DNA from 2 places in the Stenotrophomonas sp. PD6 genome. Region 1 is predicted to be linked to the other one. Evidence: riboswitches for the same ligand, from Rfam matches in the RefSeq annotation. Region 1 holds a riboswitch; the other holds the start of a gene.
The links. A riboswitch is a leader RNA that binds a small molecule or an ion and turns the genes downstream of it on or off. The one in region 1 is predicted to bind cobalamin.

Region 1 (4,650 bases):
GCCTTCATGCAGCGGTGAAAGGAATCAGGCGGCGTTGGCGTCGGCGGTTTCGTCGCGCAGCTCACGGGCGGCCGCTACCAGCGCCTCCAGGGCGGCGCGGGTCTCCGGCCAGCCACGGGTCTTGAGCCCGCAGTCCGGGTTCACCCATATCTGCTCGGGGCGTAGCACCTCGGCCGCCTTGCGCAGCAGCGATAGCATCTCCTCCTTGTCCGGTACGCGCGGCGAGTGGATGTCATACACGCCCGGCCCGATCTCGTTGGGGTACTGGAAGCGCACGAAGGCGTCCAGCAGCTCCATGCGCGAGCGCGAGGTCTCGATGGAGATCACGTCGGCATCCATCGCCGCCACGGAGTGGATGATGTCGTTGAACTCGGAGTAGCACATGTGGGTGTGGATCTGGGTGGCATCGCGCACGCCGCTGGCGCTGATCCGGAACGCCTCCACCGCCCAGTCCAGGTAGTCGCGCCACTGCGCACGGCGCAACGGCAGGCCCTCGCGGATGGCGGGCTCGTCGATCTGGATCACGCCAATGCCGGCGGCCTCCAGGTCCAGCACCTCATCGCGCAAGGCCAGCGCGATCTGCCGGCAGGTATCGGCGCGGGCCTGGTCGTCGCGCACGAACGACCACTGCAGCACCGTCACCGGGCCGGTCAGCATGCCCTTCATGGGGCGGTCGGTGAGCGACTGCGCGTACTGCGACCAGCGCACCGTCATGGCCTGCGGGCGCGTCACATCGCCATAGATCACCGGCGGCTTCACGCAGCGCGAGCCGTAGCTCTGCACCCAGCCGTTCTTGGTGAAGGCGAAGCCCTCCAGCTGCTCGCCGAAGTATTCCACCATGTCGTTGCGCTCGAACTCGCCATGCACCAGCACGTCCAGCCCGATCTGCTCCTGGATGCGTACGCAGTGCTCGGTCTGGCTGGCCAGGAACGCGTCGTAGTCGGCGTCGGACAGCGTGCCGGACTTGTTGCGTGCACGTGCCTCGCGCACCTCCAGCGTCTGCGGGAACGAACCAATGGTGGTGGTGGGGAAGCGCGGCAGCTTCAGCGCGGCGGCCTGGGCCAGGTGACGCTGCGGGTAGCGGCTGTGGCGCTGCGCATCGGCCGGTGTGAGCGCGGCCAGGCGCGCGGCCACGGCCGGGTTGTGCACACGCGGCGAGCGCCGGCGCGATTCGATGCGCTCGCGCGACAGCTCCAGCGCCGCCTCGGCGCGGGCCGGCGCATCGATGGCATCGGCCAGCACGCGCAGCTCTTCCAGCTTCTGCTTGGAGAACGCCAGCCAGCCGCGCAGTTCGTCGTCCAGTTTCTTCTCGTGGCCCAGGTCCACCGGGCTGTGCAGCAGCGAACACGACGGGCTCAGCCACAGGCAGTCGCTGCCCAGGTGGCCGTGCGCGTACCGCGCCAGCAGCAGCGCGTTGTCCAGGTGGGTGCGCCAGATGTTGCGGCCATTGACCAGCCCGGCCGAGAGCACGCGGCCCGGCGGCAGCGCCTTGATCACGGCATCGAGCTGTTCCGGTGCGCGCACCAGGTCCACGTGCAGGCCATCGACCGGCAGTGAGGCGGCTAGCGGCAGGTTGTCGTCCAGTGCGCCGAAGTAGGTCGCCACCAGCACCTTGGGGCGCGCGGCCGTTGCCAGCACGGCGTAGGCGTGGGTGAAGGCGGCGCGGGCGTGGTCGTCCAGGTCCTGCACCAGCACCGGCTCGTCCAGCTGCACCCACTGCGCGCCGGCCGCATGCAGCTGGCCCAGCAGCTCCACGTATACGGGCAGCAGCGCGTCCAGCAGGTCCAGCGCGGGGCTGCCGTCGGTGGTCTTGGAGAGCAGCAGGAAGCTCACCGGGCCGATCAGCACCGGGCGCGTTTCAATGCCCAGCGCCTTGGCCTGGCGGTATTCGGCCAGCGGCTTGTCGCCGCGCAGCGCGAAGCCTTGGCCGGCCTGCAGTTCAGGCACCAGGTAGTGGTAGTTGGTATCGAACCATTTGGTCATTTCCAGCGCGTGCAGGTCGTAGCCATCGCGTTGCAGGCCGCGCGCCATCGCAAAGTAGCCGGCCAGCGGGTCGGCGTCGGCAAGGGCGCGGTAACGGGCCGGAAGGGCGTCGAACAGGAAGGCGGCGTCCAGCACCTGGTCGTACAGGCTGAAGTCGTTGCTGGGCGGCACATCAACGCCGGCGTCGCGCTGCAGCTGCCAGTGGGTGGCACGCAGCCCGGCGGCGGTGTCGAGCAGCGAAGCTGCGCTGCTCTGGCCGGACCAGAACGCTTCCAGCGCGCGCTTGAGCTCGCGCTTGGCGCCGATGCGGGGAAACCCCAGGTTGGTAACAGTGGTCATGGAACGTGTCCTCATTGCGTATTGGCATTGAGGAACGAAGGAACTGCGCGGCCACCACGCCATTGCTGCCGTGCCCGCCCCGCCAGCGACCTTCGCCCCCGCGGGCGAACCGGATGCCGTGAAGCGGACGCACAGGGACAGCGCCACGCGGCAGGCGTGGCGTCAGGCCCCGGCAACCTCCCCGCGGACGTTCCAGGTCGAATCGGAGGACGGTCATGTCCTCCGGCCGGGGCCGGTATTCGGGCTGATGGACACGGGCGCGGGCGCCCACCTAGTACCTGCCGCTTCCCAGGCGGTAAGGCCCAGTGCTGTTGGCAGGATTCGTTTCCATTCACCGCTGCGGGGCAGCTCCGGAATGGGTGCGCAAGGCACCTTCACCGGATTCCCGTTTAAACCCATCCCTTCATCTGCATGAAGAGATGGATACCTTCGGCGAGCACAAGGTAGGCCGAGTTGGCGCGGGGGTCAAGAGGCGTTGCTTACAACCGCGCGGTGTTGGCCCGGCTGCGGATCTGCTCCAGCGCCTCGTCGTGCAGCAGCTGGCCGTTCTCCCAGACCGTCACCATGGCGTCCTCGAAGCCCAGCGGCATTTCCAGGTCCGCCAGCGAGGCGGCCGTGGCCGGCACCGGTACGGTGCGGAACTGGCCGTACTCGCGATGGCGCAGCAGGCTCATGCGGCCGCGCTTGCTCTGCTTGCCGCTGTCGGTCACCGGGTCCTTGTAGACGTCGATCCAGCGCCCGTTGACTCGGGCGGCCGAGCACTTCAGCGCGAACTTCTGCGTGTCGCGGTCCAAGCGCTGCAGCAGTGCACCGCCCATGCCGAAGGCGAGGTTGTCGGCGGCGTAGCCGGCGTCGGTGATGTGCGCCAGGATCTGGCCGATGCTGGTCGGGTTGACCCCATCGCCCTGGATCACGCGCACGTGGTTGAGCACCTTGTAGCCCTTGCCGTTGACGCTGTGCCCGAAGGCCTCGTCGAGCAGTTCCAGGCACTTGAGCACCACCGTCACCGGGTCGCCCGAGTCCGGGCGGATCACTACGGTGGCGCCCGAGTCGATCACCTGCTGGCGCAGGGTCGTGCCCCAGTGTTCGGTGATGGCGTGGTAGATGTCGTAGCTGTCCGACACCACCGCGACCAGTGCGCCCGGCTTGGCGAATTGCGCCAGCATGTTGCGGTAGGCGTCCACTTCGCCGTCGCGGCCCCAGCTGGTGATGGTGCTGTGCTCGGCGGCGGGGATCGAGTAGCCGGCCATGGGCGCGTGGTAGAACGACTTGGCGTACAGCAGGGCCGACACGGTGTCGGTGCCCAGGAAGTTGACCAGGTGCGCCGCGCCGCCGATGGCGGCCGATTCCAGGCTCGAGACGCCGCGGCTGCCGAAGTCGTGCAGCTTGAACGGCAGCTGGCCTTCGGGGTCGTCGCTGGTGCGTTCCAGGTACTGGCGAATGGTCTGCTTGGCGTGCCAGCTGGTGGTGGCCACGGTTACCGGGTACCAGATCCGCAGCAGCATGGTTTCCAGGTACGAGGGCACCCAGAACGCCTGCGGGTCGGTCGATTCGATGGTCATCAGCGCGTTGTGCACTGGCACCACGGTGCCCTCGGGCACGGCGCGGATGCGGATCGGCATCAGCCCGGCATGCGTGTCGACGATGTAACGCCAGCCGTCTTCATTGAACGGCACGCCGTGAGCGGCGAACAGGTCGCGCGCGGTATCGACATCGGCATGCGTGATCGGCTTGGCGAGGTACTCCTTCAGGAGCGCCTGCAGGCCGAAGAAGACGGTGCGGTCGTACAGGCCGCCGCGCGATTGCACGTAGAAGAAGGTGGCATCGGTACCCGGGGGGTACTGCAGCCAGTGGCTGGCCTTGTAGCTGTCGGTGTTGAGGAGAAGATTATCTAGGTAATGCATGACGGAAGCTCCTTCGCGTCGGGGGAACACCGGCGGTCTATCCGCCGGCGAGGGAAACGGGTCGGGTTCAGCCCCGGCCCAGGAAAAACTCCAGGATGTGCAGGTGGTCTTCGTACAGCTGCGGGCCCATGTCCAGCGCCTCGCTCACCGGAATCCAGCGCGCCTTGTCGGCATCGTCGCCGCCGCGCACGGGGGGCAGTTCGCCTGCCGCAAACTCGAAGTGGAAGGCATGGGTGATGGTGCGGCCGCGCTGGCTGCGCTCGGGGTGGTCGAAGACCTGCTGGCCCTTCAGCGAGCCCTTCAACACCGGCAGCGGAATCTTCAGGCGGGTCTCTTCGCGCAGTTCACGCAGGCAGCTGTCGAGCAGGCTCTGCTGCTGGCCGACAAATCCGCCCGGCAATGCCCACAGGCCCTTGCCCGGCTC
Region 2 (4,650 bases), on a different contig from region 1:
TTACGCCCGCCGCCGCCGCAGCCAGTTCCGGGGCCAGCGGCAGCGGCAGCGCATACGGATTGAGGTCGGCGTAGGCCGGGGTGGGCTCGCTGGCGGCCAGCAGCGCGGTGGCGTCCTCGTTGCGCAGGCCGGCGGGCGTGCGTTCACAGCCGCTCGCCACCGGCTTCATGCCCACCGCGCGCTGCCCGCGCTGGCGCAGCGCGTGCAGCAGGGCGCAGCTGCTGAAGGTCTTGCCGATGCCGGTATCGGTGCCGGTGACGTAGAAGGCGGCGGGCAGGGAGGCAGGCAGGGACATGGCCGGACCGGTGGACAGGGGCCGCCATTATCGGCGCTGGGGGGTCGCCGGCGCATCGGCACCGCAGCGTTGCATGGCCGGGCAGTCCGGCCGCCGGCTGCGCTTGCTAGACTGCGGCCATGTTCGATACTTCCACGCTTACCGGCAGCAAGCCGGAACAGTACGGCCAGCTGCTGGCCCAGGCCCGCGCCCTGGTGCACGGCGAGCGCGACCGGATCGCCAACGCGGCCAACCTTGCGGCGCTGGTCTACCACGCACTGCCCGAGCTGAACTGGGTGGGCTTCTACTTCTTCGACGGCACCGAACTGGTGGTGGGCCCATTCCAGGGCTTGCCGGCCTGCGTGCGCATCCCGCTGAACAAGGGCGTGTGCGGCGCGGCCGCCTCGCAGCGTGTCACCCAGCGCATTGAAGACGTGGACGCCTTCCCGGGCCATATCGCCTGCGACTCGGCGTCGCGTTCGGAGCTGGTGGTGCCGCTGGTCAAGGGCGACACCCTGATCGGTGTGTTCGACCTGGACAGCCCGTCGCTGGCCCGTTTCGACGCAGAGGACCAGGCCGGCCTGGAAGCGATCGCCGCGGTGTTCGTCGAGGCGCTGGGATGAGCACCAAGCTGCGCAACATCGGCCCGAAGAGCGCGGCCTGGCTGCGTCAGGTCGGTCTGCGCACGCCCGAGGAACTGACCGCCATCGGTGCGGTCGGTGCCTTCGTCAAGGTCCGCCGCGCGGGCTTCAAGCCCAGCCTCAACCTGCTGTACTCGCTGGAAGGCGCGCTGCTGGACTGCCATTGGCAGGAACTGCCCGAGGCGCGCCGCACGGCGCTGGTGGCCGAATACGAGGCGATCATCGCCGACAAGCCGCTGAAGAAGGCGCCGCCTGCGTCAGGGCCGGTCTATGACCGCACGGTCGCCAACGATGACGACGGCGACGAAGCGCCGTTCGAGAGCGACGAAGAACGGGGGTAGAGCCACCCCATGGGTGGCTTCGCGGTGCCGGAACGAAGCGCAGCCACCCATGGGGTGGCTCTACAGCAACGATGCCGGTTGCTGAAGCTCCAGCAGTTCCCCCCACAACTCCCCCTCCTCCCGCTGCACCCGCAGCTGCAGCCGCGTGCCGTGGTCGATCCGCAGCGCCCAGCACATCGCCATCGGCAGCCCGCACACCTGCGACAGCACCATGCGCAGCGGGCCACCATGGCTCACGATCAGCGTCGGCACCGGCTCGGGATCGTCCAGCAGCCGATGCAATGCACGCGAAATGCGGCGCTCGAAGTGCCCCCAGCTTTCCCCGTGCGGCGGCGGGTTGGTGTGCGGGTCCAGGTGAAACGCCTGCAAGGCCTGCATCGGCAGCGCGTCCAGCGGTTGGCCGTCCCAATCGCCGAAATCCAGCTCTTCCCATTCTTCGTCGGCGATCACCTCCAGTCCGCGCGGCAGCGCCAGCGCGTCGGCGGTGGCCAGTGCCCGCTGGCGCGGCGAACTCAGCACGCGTTCCCACTGCAGCCCGGCGTAGCGCTCGCACAACGCGTCGGTAGTGCCCGCCTCCAGCGGTGGGTCGCTGCGTCCGTCGAGGTAGCCATCGCGGCCGGTGCTGGCGTGCCGGACCAGGTCGAGGATCATGCCGCTACCCCATGCCATGCGGCCGCGGGCAGCCGCGAATCTTCACGAGTGTGCCGGCGAGGGTGCTGCAACCACGTCTGTTTCATGCGAACCACTGCGTAGAACGAGGCGCATTCTAACCGCTCGGCTGCGCCGCTCCGCCACAGGCTGCACCTGGCGCGAGGCTTTGCTCTACACTGCGCGCACTTTCAGGTGACCTGCGGCGCAAGCCGGCAGGTTGAAACGGGAAGCCGGTGACGCAACAGGTCCTGCCTGCTGCCAGCCCGGCGCTGCCCCCGCAACGGTAAGCGTGGAAGCCAGGCAATACGCCACTGTGCTCGTGCATGGGAAGGCGCCTGGTGCGATGGTCCGCCATCGGCCCGCGAGCCCGGAGACCGGCCCGGAAGACGACTGGTTGCGATGCGGCGGGCATGGCGGCGGCAAGCGGCGCCGTGTCTGCGCCCGCCCACCGTCCCCTGCTCCCGTTGACCGCCGCCCCTACCCCAGCCGCGCGGGCGTGCGCGGTGTTTGGAGTCAACGATGAAGCTGCAGATCCGCATTCTTTCCCTGGCCGTGCTGTCGGCATTGCCGCTGGTGGCCGCCGCACAGGACGACGCGACCGCGCTCGACCAGGTCCTGGTCACCGCCACCCGCACCCCGATCGCCCTGCAGGACAGCATTTCGCCCGCACAGGTGATCGACCGTGCCGAGATCGAGCGCAGCCAGGCGCCGTCGCTGCAGGACCTGCTGCGCGGCCGCGCGGGCATCAACCTCAACAACAGCGGCGGGCTGGGCAAGCAGAGCTCGCTGTTCCTGCGCGGCACCAATTCGGCCCACACGCTGGTGCTGGTGGACGGCGTGCGCATCAACACGGGCGATCTGGGCCTGGCGATGATCCAGGACCTGCCGCTGGCGCAGATCGAGCGCATCGAGATCGTGCGCGGCCCGCAGTCCAGCCTGTACGGTGCCGATGCCATCGGCGGCGTCATCCAGATCTTCACCCGCCGCAACGCGGGCGACTTCGCGCCGCACCTGCAGCTGGGTGGCGGCAGCAACGGCCTGCGTGAGGCGAGCGGCGGCTTCGGCGGTACCGGCGCACGCGGCTGGTTCGGCACCGACATCGCCTACCAGCACACCGACGGCATCAATGCCTGCAACGGTGACCCGGTCACCTTCGCCGGCTGCGGCGCCGACGAGCCCGACCGCGATGGCTACCGCAACCTGTCGATGAGCCTGCGCGGCGGCTACACCCTGACCGACACGCTGAGCGTGGAAGGCACCGCGCTGCGCGCCGAAGGCGAGAACCACTACGACGGTTACTACAACTACTCGGAAACGCTGCAGCAGGTGCTGGGCGGCAAGCTGCGCTACACGCCCAGCGAACGCTTCAACCTCACGGTGAACGTCGGCCGTGCCGACAACGAGTCCGACAACTACAACGACAGCACCTGGCTGGGCGCGGCGCAGACCCACCGCGACAGCGCCTCGGTGCAGGCCGATGTGGGCATCGCCGACGGCCAGCTGCTCAGCGCCGGCGTCGACTGGAGCCAGGACAACCTGGACGGCAGCAGTGCCGGTTACCTGGTCGACAGCCGTGACAACACCGGCGTGTTCGTGCAGTACCAGGGCCGCTTCGGCGCGCACCACCTGCAGGCCAGCGTACGCAACGACGACAACGAGCAGTTCGGCAACCACACCACCGGCAGCCTCGGCTGGGGCATGGAGCTGGGCGGCGGCTTCCGCCTCAACGCGAGCTACGGCACCGCGTTCAAGGCACCGACCTTCAGCGACCTGTACGACCCGTGGAGTGGCGTGCCGGGCCTGGACCCGGAGAAATCCAAGAGCGCGAACGTGGGCATCGCCCAGCAGGGCGACGGCTGGCGCTGGGGCCTGGACGTGTTCGAGACCCGCATCGACGACCTGATCACCTACGACGCCACCACCTTCATGATGACGCAGGTGGAGAAGGCACGTATCCGCGGCGCGGAACTGACCGGTTCGCTCGCCGTGGCCGGCTTCGACCTCAGTGCCCAGCTCAGCCACACCGATCCGCGCAACCGTACCGATGGCAGTGCGCAGTTCGACAACTGGCTGGCGCGCCGTGCGCAGGACACCGCGCGCCTGGACATCGACCGCCGCTTCGGCGATTTCCGTGCCGGCGTCACCGCGTTCGGTGCCGGCAAGCGCTACGACAACGCCGACAACACCGTCCGCCTGGCCGGTTACGGCACGCTGGACCTGCGCCTGGAATACGCGCTCAGCCGCGACTGGTCGCTGCTGGGCCGGGTGAGCAACGTGTTCGACCGCGACTACGAAACGGTGGCCTGGTACAACCAGCCGGGCCGCGAGTACCGCCTGAGCGTGCGTTACCAGCCGAAATAAGCGTGTGTTGGCCGGCATCGTGAGGTGCCGGCCAACGGCCGGCGCTAACGGATGGGTGCGATCAGCTCCCGCAGGTCATCAACCACCGCCACCGCGTCCACCGTATCCAGATCCAACCCACGCGGGTACCCGTAGCGCACCAGCGCCACCGGCATGCCCGCATCCACCGCGGCGCGGTAATCGGTGATCGAATCACCCACCATCAACGCCGCCGCCGGCGCAACCTTGAACGCCTCGGCGATGTGCCGCAGCGGCACGCCGCTGGGCTTGCGCTCGGGCAACGAATCGCCGCCCAGCACCAGCGCGAAGAAGTCCTGCACACCCAGGTGTGCCAGCAGGGGCGCCACCAGCGCGGAGGGTTTGTTGGTGCAGATGGCCATCA

Region 2: linked by a shared signal. The riboswitch ahead of btuB (TonB-dependent vitamin B12 receptor) and the one ahead of metE (5-methyltetrahydropteroyltriglutamate--homocysteine S-methyltransferase) in region 1 are both predicted to bind cobalamin.

Annotation. Positions count from the first base shown of each region.
Region 1 covers NZ_JBLZQD010000010.1:128,137-132,786, reverse strand. Annotated here, with positions in the region: gene metE (5-methyltetrahydropteroyltriglutamate--homocysteine S-methyltransferase) at 25-2,322, opposite strand; cobalamin riboswitch at 2,536-2,769, opposite strand; gene ACOZHM_RS14620 (nicotinate phosphoribosyltransferase) at 2,802-4,226, opposite strand; gene ACOZHM_RS14615 (bifunctional nicotinamide-nucleotide adenylyltransferase/Nudix hydroxylase) at 4,294-4,650, opposite strand, start outside.
Region 2 covers NZ_JBLZQD010000005.1:112,466-117,115, reverse strand. Annotated here, with positions in the region: gene bioD (dethiobiotin synthase) at 1-295, opposite strand, end outside; gene ACOZHM_RS09975 (GAF domain-containing protein) at 415-897, shown strand; gene ACOZHM_RS09970 (TfoX/Sxy family protein) at 894-1,256, shown strand; gene ACOZHM_RS09965 (histidine phosphatase family protein) at 1,317-1,907, opposite strand; cobalamin riboswitch at 2,081-2,304, shown strand; gene btuB (TonB-dependent vitamin B12 receptor) at 2,427-4,268, shown strand; gene gph (phosphoglycolate phosphatase) at 4,313-4,650, opposite strand, start outside.